DNA from 3 places in the Pseudoalteromonas sp. 78C3 genome. Region 3 is predicted to be linked to each of the others. Evidence: predicted binding sites of a transcription regulator. Region 3 holds the regulator's gene; each other region holds the start of a gene.
The links. Region 3 encodes sigma-54, which starts transcription at its own class of promoters, with help from an activator protein. Its sites were predicted from a motif close to GTTGGCACGNNNNTNGNNT; they were not measured.

Region 1 (5,828 bases), on a different contig from region 3:
CCGAGAGTGAAAGTAGCATTTTTTTCATATTGTTGGCTCCGCACGTATTTTATTTTTATAGTGTGTTTAATCAGTGTATTAAGTTAAAACAATGTAATCAGGTTATTAATGAGACATTAGACCAGTTAAACTTAACGTAAAGTTTCTATTTTCGCCACCTAATTTTACAATAAATTCGATTACTTCACGTTTCGCTATGTTAAAATCAAAAAAATTATATGAATTGGTACTTTTATGCACACATATCAAGCAGCTGAAAACGCACTTAAAGATAAAGTTATTTTAATAACAGGCGCCGGTGATGGTATTGGCCGAGTTGCAGCAATTACGTATGCAAAATACGGCGCTACAGTTATATTATTAGGAAAAACAACTAATAAACTTGAATGTGTTTACGATGAAATTGTTAATGCTGGCTACCCTAAACCTGCAATAGTCCCTATGGATTTAAAAGGCGCAACGAAGCAAAACTACCGTGACCTTGCTGCAACAATCGAATATCAGTTTGGACGCCTTGACGGGTTGCTTAATAATGCAGGTATTTTAGGGTCACTCGGTCCGCTTGAACATTTTTGCTCATCTACGTTCGAAAACATAATGAAAGTAAACGTGACTGCACAAGCAATGATCACTAAAGCACTTTTTCCTGTTCTTCGTAAGTCTGATAATGCATCGATCGTATTTACATCATCAGGTGTAGGCCGCAAAGGTCGTGAATTTTGGGGGCCTTATGCCATCTCAAAATTTGCAGTAGAAGGTATGATGCAAACATGGGCATGTGAAGTAGGCAAAACGAATATTCGTGTAAACTGTATTAACCCAGGCGCTACTCGTACTTCAATGCGAGCTGCTGCATATCCAGGTGAAGATAGAGACGCACTTGCTACACCAGAGGATTTAATGCCTACATATTTATATCTAATGAGTGACGATTCTAGTGAAGTGAATGGCGAATCGTTAGATGCTCAAGTAAAAAAGTAATTTAGAGTTTAAATAATTTAAACAACACATTAAAAAAGCCGCAATTAGCGGCTTTTTTGTGTTCAATAAATAACTAATTGATTATTTACGTTTAGTCGGCTTAACACGCTGATTGTGTTTTTTAACTGCTTTACGAATTTGGTTGATTTTAGCGCGTTTATCTTTGCGTTTTTCAGGCATAACAGAAAGCTTAGTTTGTGTTTCGCGGCCTAATTTAACGGTTTTACGCAAGTAGTTTACTGTTTCTAAATCATACTCCATCCAACCACCTTGTGGCACGCGCTTATCAAGCTCTAGTTTACCGTAACGAATACGAATAAGACGAGATACTTCCGCATCTTGAGACTGCCATAAACGACGAACTTCACGGTTACGCCCTTCATTTAACGTTACGTTAAACCAACGGTTAACGCCTTCGCCACCCATAGGGGTTACAGTCGTGAATTTGGCTGGACCATCTTCAAGCTCAACACCACGTAGTAAGTTTTTAACCGTTTCATTGGTTACTTCACCAAATACACGTGCAGAGTATTCACGCTCTACTTCATAGCTTGGGTGCATTAAACGGTTTGCTAGTTCACCATCGTTTGTAAAAAGCATTAAACCCGATGTATTGACGTCTAATCGACCAACCGCAATCCAGCGATCGCCATCAATACGAGGAAGTCGGTCAAATACAGTACGACGCCCTTCAGGATCTTTACGTGTGCTTAACTCACCTTCTGGTTTGTTATACATAATCACACGACAGATTCGGTCTGCTTTTTCTTCGATTTTTACACTGTGTCCGTCAACACGAATCAAATCGGTTTCTTCAACACGGTCACCTAACTTTGCCACTTTACCGTTTACACTAACGCGGTTTGCGTCAATGTATTTTTCCATTTCACGGCGTGAGCCTACGCCTGCACGGGCTAAGACTTTTTGTAACTTTTCACCTTGTATAATACTCATTCGGATGGTTCTCTCACAGAAGGATCGCTCAATAACTGGTTAATTTTACTTTGCTGCTCTGTTGGCAACGCAGGTAAATTTTCAAGTCCAGTTAACGAAAAATAATCTAAAAATTGCTTAGTAGTTGCATATAAAGCCGGCTTTCCCGGAACCTCTTTATGCCCTACCACTTTAACCCACTCTCTTTCGAGTAAGGTTTTAATAATATTCGAACCCGTAGTAACACCTCTTACTTGCTCAATTTCGCCGCGTGTAATGGGCTGCCTGTATGCAATAAGTGATAATGTTTCCAGTAAAGCACGCGAGTATTTTGGTGCGCGTTCTTGCCACAAGTTATTTAACCAAGGGCTTAAACTACTGCATGCCTGAAACCGATACCCACTACCCACTTCAACTAAGCGAATACCACGAGTTTGAAAATGTTCTTGTATTGTATCTATTGCGTCATTTATTCGTGCCATAGAAATAGCTAAATCTATTAATACGATGTCTTTGAGGTGGCGTTTACTAACAGGCTTATCTGCAACAAAAATAGCTGCTTCAATGATCTCAACTAGTTGTTCATCACTAATTCGCCGACCCGCCATACACACTCTTAACAAATAAAAATACACAGCCATCTATTATGACAGAACAACACCAAACTAGGAAAATATATCTATCAAATAACTAAATTTAAAACACAAAAAAGCCAGTGACTAGCACTGGCTTTAATCTTACTTACTAAAATGGTAACTATTAGTTACTTTTAAAAGCTTCTAATGCATCATCTTCAGCTACTGCGTTACCGTATTTTTTAATGTAACCCATAAACTCGCTTTTACTGATGCGCTTATCTTGGTTTTTATCCATGTAACCAAAATGATTTGAAATATCATCATCGTTACCTTCAACTACCGAGATATAGCCATTGCTGTCGTTATCTAAGCTTGAAAAACTGCTTTCAATTTTATCGAATTTAGCAATTTCAGCTTTAAATGCCGACTCACTTACTTCAGAATCAGTGGCTACTTTGCCATTATTAAGCTTCATATAAGTGTTAAATTCTTTGCGGCTAATTTCGTTATCCATATTGGTATCAATATTTGAAAAATGGCCCCAAATGCTATCGTCATCAGCTTCAACTTTTGAGATGTAGCCATCGCTATCATTATCTAAACTTGCAAAGTCACTGTCTATTCTTTCAAGACCTTGATTAGATGAACAAGCCGCTAGGCTTAATGATGCTAAAATAGTGGCTGCTAATGTTAACTTTTTCATAAGACGTATCCTTCGTAATTAATTAAATGTCACTTTAACTAATACAAATCCAATGCCAATAATAGTTAACTTATAATAATCAATAACTTAATCTCGGTCGGTATATTTATTAAACAGTTTCAATAAGTTAAGCTTGCAAGCTTTGCAAACAACCTTGTAATTTTTGCAAAAAAATACCCGGTAAAAACCAGGCATTTCAATTTTACTTATATAGTTAAGCTAACAATTAGATTGCTGCGTTTTGGTAGCGTTTAACAAACTCAGTAACGTTTTGACCATTACATTTTAATGAGTTTAGGTTACCAATTTTTTGACGAACAGGTGCTAAACCTTGTTTTAAAGCCGTCATACATAATTGAGTTTCTTGTTGGGCGTCTTTTGCAAATACTTCTACTTTCTCAACTGATGCGTTGCTTAATGTCGTTTTTTTAGCAATATCACGAATATCTTCACCATTACATAAAATGCTTTTAGAAAAACGAGATAGGTAAACACCGTGCTGGGCAGCTTCTTTACGAGCAACGCTAAAGCCTTCGTTTGCACTTAGTACACATAACTTAGACTCAATTTTGTTATCTTGGCTAAAGTAAGTATTGCTTTGAGCTGACGCAGTTGCAGATGCTAGTAAAGCAGTGGCTAAAAGTAGTTGAGTTTTCATGAGAGATCCTATTTGAACGAGCTAAAAAAGTGAATTTCGCGCATTATATATTCAATAAAGTTAAGTTCAATTGAATTTTTTATTTATTTAAATAATTAATATTGTATTCACAATGTTTAAACTTTACCCATCATTTGATCAACATTTGCGCAGCTATTATCTCAATTCAGTCATGTTATGTACGCGTATTTACTGATACAATTTAATCTATTAAATAGAACCAATTTTAAGGTAAATTTTATGAAAGTGATTTCTTTCAATATCAATGGTCTGCGTGCTCGTCTTCACCAATTACAAGCAATTATCGACAAACATCAACCAGACGTTATTGGCTTGCAAGAGATTAAAGTTCACGACGAAGCATTCCCATTAGAAGATGTACAAAAAATGGGATATCACGTCTACTTTCATGGTCAAAAAGCGCATTATGGCGTAGCTATGTTATGCAAAAAAGAGCCTAAATCGGTCTTAAAAGGTTTTGCCACCGATACAGATGAATCGCAAAAACGCATGATAAGCGTCACTGTTGAACAAGAAAACGGTCGCGACCTTACTGTCATGAATGGCTATTTCCCACAAGGTGATAATATTAATCACGAAACTAAATTCCCTTATAAACGTCAATTTTATAAAGATTTAATGACACACCTTGAAACCAATCACACACCCGATCAAGACGTCATCGTTATGGGTGATATCAACATATCACCTACCGATTTAGATATTGGTATTGGCGACGTAAATGCTAAACGTTGGTTAAAAACGGGTAAATGTTCTTTTCAACCGGTAGAGCGTGAATGGCTTGCAACATTACTTAATTGGGGTTTTAAAGACACCTTTAGAGAGCAAAACCCCGAAACAGACGATCAATACTCGTGGTTTGACTATCGCTCTAAAGGGTTTGTAGATAATCGAGGACTTCGTATAGATGTAGTGCTTGCAACCAATGAGCTTGCAGCACGCTGCATAGATACAGGTATTGATTACGAACTTCGCGGTATTGAAAAACCGTCAGATCATGCCCCTATATGGTCAACATTTAAGTAATTATTATGCTAAGCCTAACAATACAGGGGCTACTTTGGGCTCTTGTAATTATTATTGCTCTATTAAGCTTTGATAAAAAAACATATAAAACATTGCTTAGTACGCCCGTCCGTCAAACTAGCGTACTTGCGTGTGCGTTAGTGTTTGCAGTGCTTTGGCGAATAAAGGCTGGCATTTTAACTGGCCTTGATTTACACATCCTAGGTGTTACGGCTGCTACATTAATTTTAGGCTGGCGATTGACTATTTTAAGTAGCCTACTTGCCACAGCCCTACTCGCTGCCTTTGGTCAAATTGAACTTGAGCTGTTACCAGTACAACTGCTTATTGGTGCGTTTATTCCTATTTTATTGAGCTATCTTGGCTTTATAATTAGTTACCAATATTTACCTCGTCATTTTTTTGTTTATATATTTGTTTGTGCGTTTATAACCGCAGGATTTATAGCCTGTATAAAAATAAGCCTAGGTGCTTTATTTTACTTAGCTATAGGGCAATACAATTGGCAAGAACTTGCAGATAACTACGTTTATTTAAGTGCCATAATTTGGTTTCCTGAAGCAATGCTCAACGGCATGGCTATAACAATTATGATCACCTATCGCCCGCATTGGGTAAAAACTTTTTACGATAAGGACTACCTAGGCTCATGAGTCTTGAATATCAATGCCCGCTGTGTAACCTAGCACTTTTGAAAACTGATTCAACACTTCGTTGTGCTAACAACCACAGCTTTGATTTTGCTAAAGAAGGCTATGTTAATTTACTGCCTGTGCAACAGAAAAATTCAAAACAACCGGGTGATTCACTTGAAATGGTACAAGCCAGACGTGCATTTTTAGAGCGTGGGTATTATCGTTTTTTACAGCAAAGCCTTAGTGATATAATCAGTAATATAAGTGCAAAAACTATTATTGATTTAGGATGC
Region 2 (5,828 bases), on a different contig from region 3:
GCCAGTTATAACACCTATATCACTCACTAATCCTGAATAAGCTTGGTTGAACGTTTTATGGTTGTCGGCCGTTGCTGTTGTTTCTACATTTAAACGGACTAACTCACCATTTTGTAAATCAGCTAATTTTAAACCATTACGGTTATCATCAAAGCCGCCTTCGTTAAACTCAAGTGTAAAGGTGTCGCCTGTTTCTGGTGTACCTTCTATATCAAAATCGAATCCGTAAGTATCGAATGGGGCACCCGCTTGCGATAACATTCCTTTTGCAGGAGGCGTAATAGTAAAAGTGCTCGTTCCGCTATTATCTGTAATTTGATATTCGTTAGCATTACCTGTTTTAACAAGCGTTATTTCACCGTTTGTTAAGCTTGGTGTTGAAGTAAATCCACCGGAGGTAACACTTGTTACTTCTCCCGCTGAAATAGTAGCGGTACCTATATTATTTAAATCGTTAGCAGTACGGATTGGCGATGCTAGTGCTAAATCTTCTGCGCGCCCTGTTGCAAGTGTAATACTTGAAGCGGCATCTGAATTAAGCTTTATTTGAAACTGATCACCCTCAACACCTGTCCCAGATACATTTACTTGAAGACCAAATGATTCGCCGGTTGTAATAGTCGATGAATCAATAACGCCTGTCGATATATCAGCAAGTGAAGGCTGTCCCAGCGGATCCCCTTTGTTATCTATAGGCTGAATACTTACTTCATTAGCATTGCCTGTATAGGTAATAATAAAGTCACTGGCAGGGAGTTCACTGCCCTTACCGGGCTCTACCGTTGCAGTCATACCGGCAGTACCCGTGTTAGCTTGATACGCATAAGCGCCAACGGTAGGAATATTAAAAATATTACCCCCTAGCTGACCTGTTGCATCCATACCCAATTTGTTTTGTTCGTTAAATGCATCGGCTATAGCTAAGCCCATTTGACCAATTTGGTTTTGCGCAGGGACTAATATGTCATCTCTAAAAGCAAGTAAGCCGCCAATTTTGCCTTTAAGCTTACTTACATCAACTTCAAGCGGCACTGCTTTGCCACCATTAACGTCAAGCGTGAATTCTTTAAAATTAGGATCGGGGTCGCCTGTCATCGAAAATAAGTTAAATGCACCATTTTGCATAACCACCGCTTCGCCTGTGCCCATAAAAACGAGTTTTTCGCCATTTGGACCATCAAGCGTTTCTATGTCTATTAGCTCTGATAAGTCGCGTATTGCTTTATCGCGTTCGTTATAGGTAGAGCTCGCATCTGCGGCGTTATTAGTGCCATTAACTGCTGCAATATTTTGATTTAGCGTGCTAATACTTTGAATTAGTGAGTTTGCTTCATCTGAAAATATTTCGAGCTGCTCGTTCACTACACTTTTTTGATCAAGCACGATGCCCGAAAGCCTATCCATTTGATCAATTAAGCTTTGCGCATCTGTCATTACTAATGAGCGGGCAACGGTAGATGACGGTTGATTTAGCGCTTCTTGCACGTTATTAAATAAAGAGTTAATTCCGGTCGAAAGGTTGTTCGACTCTTCAGAAAAAATAGTATCAACTCTATTTGCCTCAGTAATAAACTGATCGAAAAACGATTTATTAGAGGTGTCACGATTTAGCTGTGACTGAGCAAACTCGTTTAGTAATCGGTATGTTTCGCCTCGCCCTACTTGGTTATCAACCATAGTGGTAAATTCAGTACGCTCACGTACGTAGCCTACGGTATTTACATTGGCAATATTTTTACTTGTCGTTTGCAATAGCTCCGAGCTTGCTCTAACCCCAGAACTGGCAATGTTTAATAAATTAAACGACATGTTACTCTACTCCTTGGCGGATCACGTTTGCCGCAATGTCTTTTAGCTGACTGCTATTGAGCACTTTTTTTATTTTGCTGGCATAATTTGGATCGGTTGCATAACCTGCTTTTTGTAATGAATCTAAAAAGTCATTTGGTTTTGCTGTATTTTGTAATGCTTCTTTGTAGCGTGGGTTTTGCGTTAAAAAATCAACAAAGTCGTTCACGCTATCTTTAATTGAATCGTAGGCTCTAAAGCTGGCTTGTTTTTTAACGGGTGTGCCTTGCTCAAACTCAAGCGTTACTTTGCTTGCTTTATCGCCTTCCCAGCTTTTATCCGACTTAATATTAAATAAGTTATTTGAGCTGCCACCGTCACTTTTATTAATAATGTGTTTACCCCAACCGGTTTCAAGTGCCGCTTGTGCAACCATTACCGCTGGGTTTAAACCAATTTTTTGCGCTGCAGTTTTAGCGTGTTCCCACACTGAACTTACAAACTCTTCTGCATTTTTAAATGTTGGGCTATCGGTTTTAGACTCTGCAGTATCGACTTTAGGCTCAGCAATATCGGCTTTAGTACTCTTAACGATAAGATCGGGTTGCTTATTTTTTTGCTCATGAGGAAGAGCGGAACCGACTTGCGTATCGCTAAAAATATCGTTGGTTGTTCTAAGCACAGAGCCTGGCATAAAGTTTTTAGACTCAGGCGATAACTGCTGAACAATTAAATCGGCAAGGCCTAACGAGCCATTTGATGAAAGCTCTGTAGAAAGTTGCTGATCGTGCATTTCTTCAAAAAACTTTACGCCACTTGAATTAAATGGACTGTCTTTATCTTCAAATGCTTCGTTAGCTTTGCGCATTCCTTTGAGCAACATTTGCGTAAAAATAGCTTCAAATTGTGCGGCCGCTTTTTTGAGCGCAGCTTTGGAAGCATCAGTTGATGCATCGCCACTCGTTAAGGCTTCTTTACGAAGTGAATCTAAGTTGCCTAAATCAAAAAAGTTTTGTTTATCGAGGTGATTAGTTTCCATCGGCTTTTTGACACAAAATGAATAATGTAGTTAAAAATGCAAAAATTGAGCCACTACCGATAAAACAAGGAAGATAAAAATAATAATTTTAAGTTACTGTAAATAAAAGAGCTCTAGATCTTTGTTTAATAGATATAGAGCTTTGAGTGACACGTTACTTGCTTTAGTTTTTAAATAACGATCAACTGACCATTAATTGCGCCCGCTTCTTTTAGCGCTTCTAAAATAGCCATTAAGTCACCAGGCGCTGCGCCTACTTCGTTAATTGCGCGAACTAAATCGTCAAGACTTACCCCTGGGTTAAATACAAAAGCGCGCGAGTCGTCTTGGTTTACATCAATAATACTTTGCTGCGTGACAACTGTATCACCGTTTGCTAGCGGATTTGGCTGCACTACATTTTGCTGCTCAGCAATGGTGACTGTTAAACCGCCATGGGTCACTGCAGCAGGCTGTAGGGTTACATTTTTACCAATAACAATAGTACCTGTACGCGAGTTAACTATAATTTTAGCGGCCATGTCAGCTGGCTTAAATTCTAAGTTTTCGAGTGTTGATAAGTACGATACACGCTGGGATGCATCGCGTGGTGCTATGACACGAATAGAAACAGAATCAATTGCTTGTGCGCTATTTGGGCCGACTAAGTCATTAATTGTTTTTTCTAGGCGTTTTGCCGTTGTAAAGTCTGGGCGGTTTAAGTTGAAGGTAATGTAATCGCCTTGCATAAACGGGCTTTCTACGGTGCGTTCAACTGTTGCGCCATTGGGAATTCGTCCAACTGTAGGAGTATTAATTACGACTCTACTTCCATCAAGGCCCTCTACGCCTAGGCCTCCCACAATTAAACTACCTTGTGCAATTGCATACACGTTACCGTCTACACCCTTTAAAAAAGTTTGTAATAAAGTGCCACCACGTAAACTGCCTGCACTACCAATGGAAGAAACCGTAATATCTATTGTTTGCCCGGGCTTTCTAAATGCGGGTAATTCTGCATGCACAGCAACAGCGGCAACATTTTTAATTTTAGGACTTTGAGTTGAAGGTAGCGTAATACCAAAGCTGTTCAACATGCCTCTAAAACTTTGTTGTGTATATGAGTTTTGCTCGCCAGTGCCCGGCAAGCCAACCACTAAGCCATAACCAACTAATTGGTTAGAGCGTACGCCTTCAACCATAGACACATCTTTTATGCGCTCAGCACTGGCAGTAAACTGCCAACCTAATAACACAACTAAACATAAAGCTTTAAGGCTATTCATGTTGTTACCCTCTAAAATGGAAACAGCGAACTGCTAAAGAAACGTGTAAGCCAACCAGGACTTTGCGCTTCTTGCGTTTGCCCTTTACCTGAGTATTGAATACGTGCATTAGCAATACGATTTGATTCAACCGTATTATCGGCGCTTACGTCTTGAGGGCGTACTAGCCCTTCTAAACGAATAAACTCTTCGCCGGTATTAAGCGTTAGCCATTTTTCGCCGCGTATAACTAAATTACCGTTAGGTAAAACGCGCATTACATTAACCGAAATATCGCCCACTAAGCTGTTTGATTGGTTTGATTTTGAATCGCCTGTAAACGACGAATCACTACCAATACCAAACTGAATACTATCGCCACCTATATTTACAGGTAGACCACCTAATCCAATAACGGGGTCTAAGCTTGCGTCGGTTTCTTTGTCTGTTTCTGTTTTAGCGGCTTTTGTTGCTTGAGTAGACTCTTGCAATTTAACCGTAATTATATCGCCAGTACGTAGCGCTTTTTTATCAGAATATAAGTCGTTTGATGTATGAGTATTAAACAATGAACCTGTGGCTACCAGCGGCTCTAAAATAGGCTCGGGGTACATAGGTGCGTAGTAAGGGTCGTCCTGCACTACTTCACTATTTTGCGTAGACATACAGCCACTTAAAAATAATGTGCCCGCTGTAAATAAAATAATATTACGCATAATTCCCCCTACTCTATTAAAGCTGTTGATTGATATAACTCATCATTTCGTCAACGGCCGAAATTACTTTTGAGTTCATTTCGTAAATACGCTGAGTTTCTATTAGATTTACTAGCTCTTCAGTTACATTTACGTTTGAAGTTTCGAGTGAGCCTTGAATAATGCTACCTAACCCTTCAACACCCGGGTTACCTTGTACCGGCGCACCACTTACAGCGGTTTCGGTATAAAGATTTTGACCGATTGGCTCAAGACCCGACGGATTAATAAAGTCACTAATAGTCAGCTGACCAATGACCACGTTATCGGCTTGACCTGCAACACGCACAGATACTTCGCCGTCTTGCGAAACCGTAATTGATTGCGCATCATCAGGTACATTCATTTCTGGCTGAATAACATAACCAGCGCCCGATGTTACAATTCGGCCATCGCCATCAGTAGTAAACTGACCGTTGCGCGAGTAAGCAATATTGCCATCTGGTTGCAGTACTTCAAAAAAACCTTCACCAGAAATCATCCAATCTAGTGAGTTTTCGGTGGTCAACATGTTGCCTTGCGTAAACTCTTTTTGGTTAGCTACAACTTTAGCACCCGCACCTAGCATTAGGCCCGATGGCATTTCGGTATCTTGCGATGAACGACCACCTGGTTGATTAATATTTTGATAAAGTAAATCTTCAAATATAGCGCGGCTTTTTTTGTAACCTACAGTACTCGCATTCGCTAAGTTATTTGAGATAACCGATATATCGGTTTGTTGAGCGTCTAGCCCAGTTTTACTGATCCACAATGCTGGATTCATAATCGTGTCCTCATTTTAAAGTTAAACTATGCGTAATAACTGATCTTGACGCTCGTCAATTTCTTCAGCTGTTTTCATTAATTTCACTTGTAATTCAAATTGGCGCTGGTGGCTTATCATGTCGACCATTTCGTGAACAGGGTTCACATTTGACATTTCAAGCGAACCACTTAAAACTTTTACATTGGCAGAGGTATCTACTGTTACATTTGCTTTTGGTCTAAATAAACCATCGT
Region 3 (5,828 bases):
TCTTGTTCATTAAAACGTTGTGCTATTAATTCTCCAACAGCATGTAAAGCTTGCTCAGAATCGGGGCCTTTGCATACAACTTTTACTTCTTTTCCTTGGCTACTTTCAAGTAACATTAGTGCAAGTACGCTATCGCCTGCGGCTTCTTTGTCATCTTGAAATAATGTAATTGTCGCATCAAACTGCACTGCCAATTGGGCAAGCACGGTGGCTGCTCTGGCGTGCAATCCTAATTTGTTTTTTATTAAAAAAGTGTCTTCACAATGCATAACTTACTCTACCTAAGCTGAACAGGTGATTATTCAGCTATATTATTTTTCTTGTTCGCGATGGCGAATTTTCACATTGGGATGTGTCATTGCAAAACTTTCACCGATAGTTTGCGCTAAATATACAGAGCGATGTTGTCCGCCTGTACACCCAATGGCAATGGTTAAATAACTGCGGTTATTTCGCTCTAAGTGCGGTAACCACGTTTGTACAAATGTTTGAATTTGCCATGTGAATTTTTGCACTATGCTGTGATTGGCCAAATAATCTTTAACGGGTTGATCTAACCCATTTAAAGGTTTTAATTCAGGTTCCCAATGTGGATTTGGTAAAAAGCGTGCATCAAATACGTAATCTGCTTCTTTTGGTATGCCGTGTTTAAAACCAAACGATTCAAAAGTGACAATCAGTTGTTTATCTTTTTTACCTAAAATCTTTTCACGAATAGATTCAGCGAGTTGATGAACACTCAAATCAGTCGTGTCTATCATAAAGTCGGCGCGGGTGATTAATACATCAAGTAATTCTTTTTCTTTTTTGATGGCTAAATCAAGAGGCAACGAGTCAATTGATAGTGGGTGTAATCTACGAGTTTCAGAAAAACGTTTTATCAATGTTTGATCGTCGCTATCTAAATAAAATAACGTAGGGTTTGCAAAGCCTGGCAAGTATTCAAGAATATCGTTAAATTCATCTTGTTGTTTAGGGATGTTCCGTACATCAATGCTAACAGCAATTTTATCGTAGCTATCAGACACACTGCGAACTAATGAAGGAAGCAAGTTAACTGGAATATTATCTACGCAATAATAACCTAAATCTTCTACAATGCGTAAAGCAACCGACTTTCCAGAACCAGAACGGCCGCTTATGATAATTAACTCCATTTAACACCCTTTATAAAACTATGATTGATTGATAATAACTTGGTAAAGCTCAGTATCTGATTTTGCACTGCGTAACTGTTTACAAAAATCTTTGTTGTTTAGTTTATCAGCAATGGTTGCTAGAGTCTTTAAGTGCTGCTGGTTATCGCCATCTGGTACGATGAGTGCGACGAAAATATCAACAGGGCGATTATCGATTGCATCAAAATTTATTGGAGTTTCGCTAACGAGTACTAAAGCCAAAGGCTCTTCTGCACCGCTCATTCTTCCATGAGGAATGGCAATGCCACGCCCTATACCTGTACTACCCAATTTTTCTCTGCTCATTAAAGCATTAAGAATATCTTGTTGCGGTAAATACGGAAGTTTGTCGTGAGCAAGTTCGCTAATGAACTCTAAAATTCTTTTTTTGCTATTAAAAAGGACCGCAGCTTTGCTGCAGTCCTGGCATATAAGTGAGCTTAATTTCATCATATTAGTGTCGAGCAAGCTTCTCTTTGTGTTTAATTACTTGTCGATCGAGCTTGTCGATCAACGAGTCAATGGCGGCATACATATCTTGATGTTCTGTAGAGGCAAATAACTCAGCACCGCTTACGTGTATGGTGGCTTCTGCTTTTTGATTTAATTTTTCTACATCGAGAATGACATGAACATTATTAATATGATCAGAGTGTCTTTCTAGCTTCGCAAATTTGGTATTAATATAGTCTCTTAGTGAATCGGTTAATTCTACGTGACGACCAGTTAAGTTTAGTTGCATAAGCATTACCCTCTTTTTTTGCGTCTTAAATCAAACTTTTACGTTGATTTGACGGTGGAATAGCCAGAGATTCGCGGTATTTTGCGATTGTACGTCTCGCTACTTTAATTCCTTGCTCAGCCAATATATCCGCTATTTTGCTATCACTCAATGGTTTTGCTGAGTTTTCTGCTGCGATTAATTTTCGGATAAGCGCACGGATTGCTGTAGATGAACATTCACCACCGTTTTCGGTGCTTACATGGCTTGAGAAAAAGTATTTAAGCTCAAATATACCACGGGGTGTGTGCATATACTTTTGGGTTGTTACGCGCGAAATTGTTGATTCGTGCATTTCTACCATTTCAGCAACATCATTTAAAACCATTGGTTTCATGGCTTCAGGACCGTGTTCAAAAAAGCCTTGTTGTTGCTTAACAATACAATTTGTTACTTTTAATAGCGTGTCGTTTCTACTTTCTAAGCTTTTAATAAACCATTTAGCTTCTTGTAAATGCGAGCGAATAAACTGGCTGTCACCACTGGATTTTACAGTGCGAGACATTGCCGCGTATTGGCTATTAACACGAATTTTAGGCATGCTGTCTGGGTTTAACTCAACAACCCAGCGGCCTTTAATTTTTTTAACTGACACATCAGGAATAACATACTCAGATTCTTCTCTTACAATAGTATCTGCAGGTTTAGGGCTTAGAGTATGTATTAATGTCATTACTTCTTTAAGCTCTTCTTCTTTGAGCTTAGTTTTCTTCATTAATGTACGATAGTCACGAGCAGCTAATAAATCAATATGCTCGGTTAAAATCATTTTTGTTTCATTAATGTAAGGTGTTTCTTTATCAAACTGGTTAAGCTGAATACATAAACACTCTTGTAGGCTACGCGCAGCAATACCAACAGGATCAAACAGTTGGATGCGTTTTAATACAGCTTCAATTTCATCAAGTTCGACTTCGTTATCATCTTCGTTTTCTTGATTGAAGCTTTCTAAAATCTCTTCGCAGCTTAGTGTTAAAATACCTGAATCATCGACGGCTTCTACAATAGCAATAGCAATCGCTTCGTCTGTAGGGCTAAATGGCGTTAGTTGTAACTGCCACATTAAATACTCATGGAGCGTTTCAGTAGAGGCGCCTTGGTATATTGATTCGTCTTCAGGCATCGGACCCGATGATGCTGCTGGGGCGGCACTCATGTACTCATCCCAACTAACATCCATAGCCATGTCGTCACTTAGCGTGTCTTTTGCAAGTGCTTCACCACTATCTTGTTCGTATTCGCTTGGAGCATCATCGGCAGATGCGCTAACAGTTATGTCATCTGTATCTGCTTTTTGCTCGTTTTTACCAGCAGCGTCTTCTGAATAGTCTGCTTCTTCAACCTCTAATAGCGGGTTGCTGTCGAGAGCTTCTTGTATTTCTTGCTGGAGATCCAATGTACTGAGTTGCAACAAACGAATAGCTTGTTGCAACTGTGGAGTCATTGTAAGTTGCTGGCCCATGCGCAGCTGTAGTGATTGCCTCATGTATCTCTAACAATCCTTTTATGTTGTTATAATTAATACTAGCAGATGCTTAAAGACATGGCGTAAATGTTACAGCCTAAATTGCTCGCCTAAGTAAACATCGCGTACTGTTTTATCATTTAATACGTGTTCTGGAGTACCTGATGCAATCAGCTCCCCATGAGAAACAATGTAGGCTTTTTCACAAACATCAAGGGTTTCTCTTACGTTATGATCGGTAATTAATACACCAATCCCACGATTTTTAAGATGTTCTATTATTTTCTTTATATCTAATACCGAAATCGGGTCAACACCTGCAAATGGTTCATCCAGTAATATAAATTTAGGATCTGCTGCCAGCGCACGTGCTATTTCCACACGACGACGTTCGCCACCCGACAACGCCATACCTTGGCTATCACGAATGTGTTGTATGCTAAATTCATCTAATAATTTATCGAGAGTGTCTTCTCTAGCTTGTTTATTTAACTCTTTGCGCGTTTCTAAAATGGCCATTAAGTTTTGATAAACAGTCAGCTTTCTGAATATTGAAGACTCTTGCGGTAAGTAGCCAATGCCTAATCTAGCACGACTATGCATAGGTAAAAGAGTAATATCGTTATCGTCTATCGATATTTTACCTTTGTCGCTAGGTACAAGTCCTACTATCATATAAAACGTGGTGGTTTTACCTGCGCCGTTAGGGCCAAGTAAGCCAACAATACTGCCAGCTTTGACTTCAAGGCCGACGTTTTTTACAACTTCACGGCCTTTATAGCTCTTTGCTAATAGCTCTGCTTTTAATGTGCTCATGGTTGACCTTTGTCGCTTTTTTTACTTTTTTTAGTCTCGATTGGCACTAAAATTGTGTGAACGCGGTCAGTTGAGTTTTCATCTTTTTCGGCACTGATTAGCTGCTGCTCTATATCGTAGGTAATGCTTTTAGCATTTATTTTTTGTCCCGCTTGCGATACTTGTGCATTACCAACAAGCGTTAAAAAACGCTTAGATACATCATAACGTACTTCGTCAGCACTGGCGCTCATAGTCGTGCCATCTGATTGCTTTTCTTCAAAGTGCGCAGGGCTACCTGTAGCAATTAATAATTGTTTATTATCACCAAGTTCATCGCGTTTATGTACTTCTAAGCGGTCGGCTGTGATACGGCGGTTACCGTGAATAATTTCAACGTTTTTCTCAAAAATTCCGACATTAGCTTTTAATTGACCTTCTTGCTTATCGGCGCTTATTGAAATTTGATTTGCAGTCGGTTGCGTGTTTTGCTCTGCAGCACTACTATTAAATGCTAGTATAAGTGTAGGAATAATAAGTGATTTTAATATTTTATTGGTCATAATATATGGTTCGCGTATGGTTAATTAGTTTTATCACTTCGGTTTTTAAGTCGGCTTCTAGGCCTTTACCAGTGATTTTTAAATTGGGTCCAGTGATGATAACGGGTTGCTCCGAACGCATTGTTAATAGCTTTATATCTACCTGAATATTATCAGCATTGATTTTGTCTATCATGGCGTTATCGGTTAAGTTTTTGGCAACCACATTGCCTTCTAAAATTAATTGTTTGTCTTCGTATAATGTTGCTTCGTCTGCATTTATTTGCCACGTTTGCTTTTCGTTATATAAAGTAAAAATAGGTTTTTCAAAAAACGTAAAACCTAATTGTTGATATAGCTCCATTTTAGCCGCAGTGACTTTGTGGCTAATTTTACCTTGTTCGTCATAGGCTGTTTGTTTGAGTTCTATGGCTATGTAATCAGGCTTGGCAATAACTTCAGGCTCAGTCTGAGGCACAATATTTGTTTGTGTAAAATAAGGGTACCAAAGCCAAACCATACAGCTAATGAATAAAACGCTTAATATTATGCGCGCTGCATTCATGAACTAGTGCCTTGTGTAGTCAATGCTTTACCATTTTCAAGCATAAGTAAGTCGGTGAGCTCTCTTACTGCACCAAAGCCGCCAGGCATTTGCGTTACATAGTGTGATAAACGTTTAATAAGTGGATGGGCATCATTTACTGCAACAGCAAAGCCGACTAATTCCATAACGGGCATGTCAGGACCATCATCACCGATATAAGCAATTTGTTCATCGCTAAGGTTGAGTTTGTCTTTTAATTCTTGATAGGCAATGAGCTTATTTTCTTGGCCTTGATAAATATGCTGTACGGTTAAGCTGCTCATACGTTGTTGCACTATTTGTGAATGACGACCAGTAATTACAGCCACTTCAAAGCCACTGTTTATAAGCGCTTTAATGCCAAAACCATCTTTTGTATTAAATGCTTTTAGCTCTTCACCTTGATTACCAAGATAAATACGGCCATCAGAAAATACACCATCAATATCGCATATAAGTAGCTTTACTTTTTTAGCGCGTG

Region 1: the regulator sigma-54 is predicted to act here: its motif matches at 3,237-3,255, upstream of CXF76_RS20215 (EF-hand domain-containing protein).
Region 2: the regulator sigma-54 is predicted to act here: its motif matches at 2,864-2,882, upstream of flgJ (flagellar assembly peptidoglycan hydrolase FlgJ).

The regions. Positions count from the first base shown of each region.
Region 1 is NZ_PJAV01000177.1:24,956-30,783, reverse strand. Features, by position in the region: gene CXF76_RS20235 (VolA/Pla-1 family phospholipase) at 1-28, opposite strand, end outside; gene CXF76_RS20230 (YciK family oxidoreductase) at 235-981, shown strand; gene rluB (23S rRNA pseudouridine(2605) synthase RluB) at 1,063-1,935, opposite strand; gene scpB (SMC-Scp complex subunit ScpB) at 1,932-2,522, opposite strand; gene CXF76_RS20215 (EF-hand domain-containing protein) at 2,674-3,195, opposite strand; gene CXF76_RS20210 (hypothetical protein) at 3,422-3,853, opposite strand; gene xthA (exodeoxyribonuclease III) at 4,094-4,900, shown strand; gene CXF76_RS20200 (energy-coupling factor ABC transporter permease) at 4,906-5,553, shown strand; gene CXF76_RS20195 (putative RNA methyltransferase) at 5,550-5,828, shown strand, end outside.
Region 2 is NZ_PJAV01000070.1:3,345-9,172, forward strand. Features, by position in the region: gene flgK (flagellar hook-associated protein FlgK) at 1-1,809, opposite strand, end outside; gene flgJ (flagellar assembly peptidoglycan hydrolase FlgJ) at 1,811-2,827, opposite strand; gene CXF76_RS00945 (flagellar basal body P-ring protein FlgI) at 2,998-4,092, opposite strand; gene flgH (flagellar basal body L-ring protein FlgH) at 4,104-4,787, opposite strand; gene flgG (flagellar basal-body rod protein FlgG) at 4,804-5,592, opposite strand; gene CXF76_RS00960 (flagellar basal body rod protein FlgF) at 5,614-5,828, opposite strand, start outside.
Region 3 is NZ_PJAV01000145.1:21,604-27,431, reverse strand. Features, by position in the region: gene CXF76_RS10595 (HPr family phosphocarrier protein) at 1-269, opposite strand, end outside; gene rapZ (RNase adapter RapZ) at 312-1,157, opposite strand; gene ptsN (PTS IIA-like nitrogen regulatory protein PtsN) at 1,176-1,628, opposite strand; gene hpf (ribosome hibernation promoting factor) at 1,633-1,920, opposite strand; gene CXF76_RS10575 (RNA polymerase factor sigma-54) at 1,946-3,445, opposite strand; gene lptB (LPS export ABC transporter ATP-binding protein) at 3,515-4,240, opposite strand; gene lptA (lipopolysaccharide transport periplasmic protein LptA) at 4,237-4,782, opposite strand; gene lptC (LPS export ABC transporter periplasmic protein LptC) at 4,772-5,326, opposite strand; gene kdsC (3-deoxy-manno-octulosonate-8-phosphatase KdsC) at 5,323-5,828, opposite strand, start outside.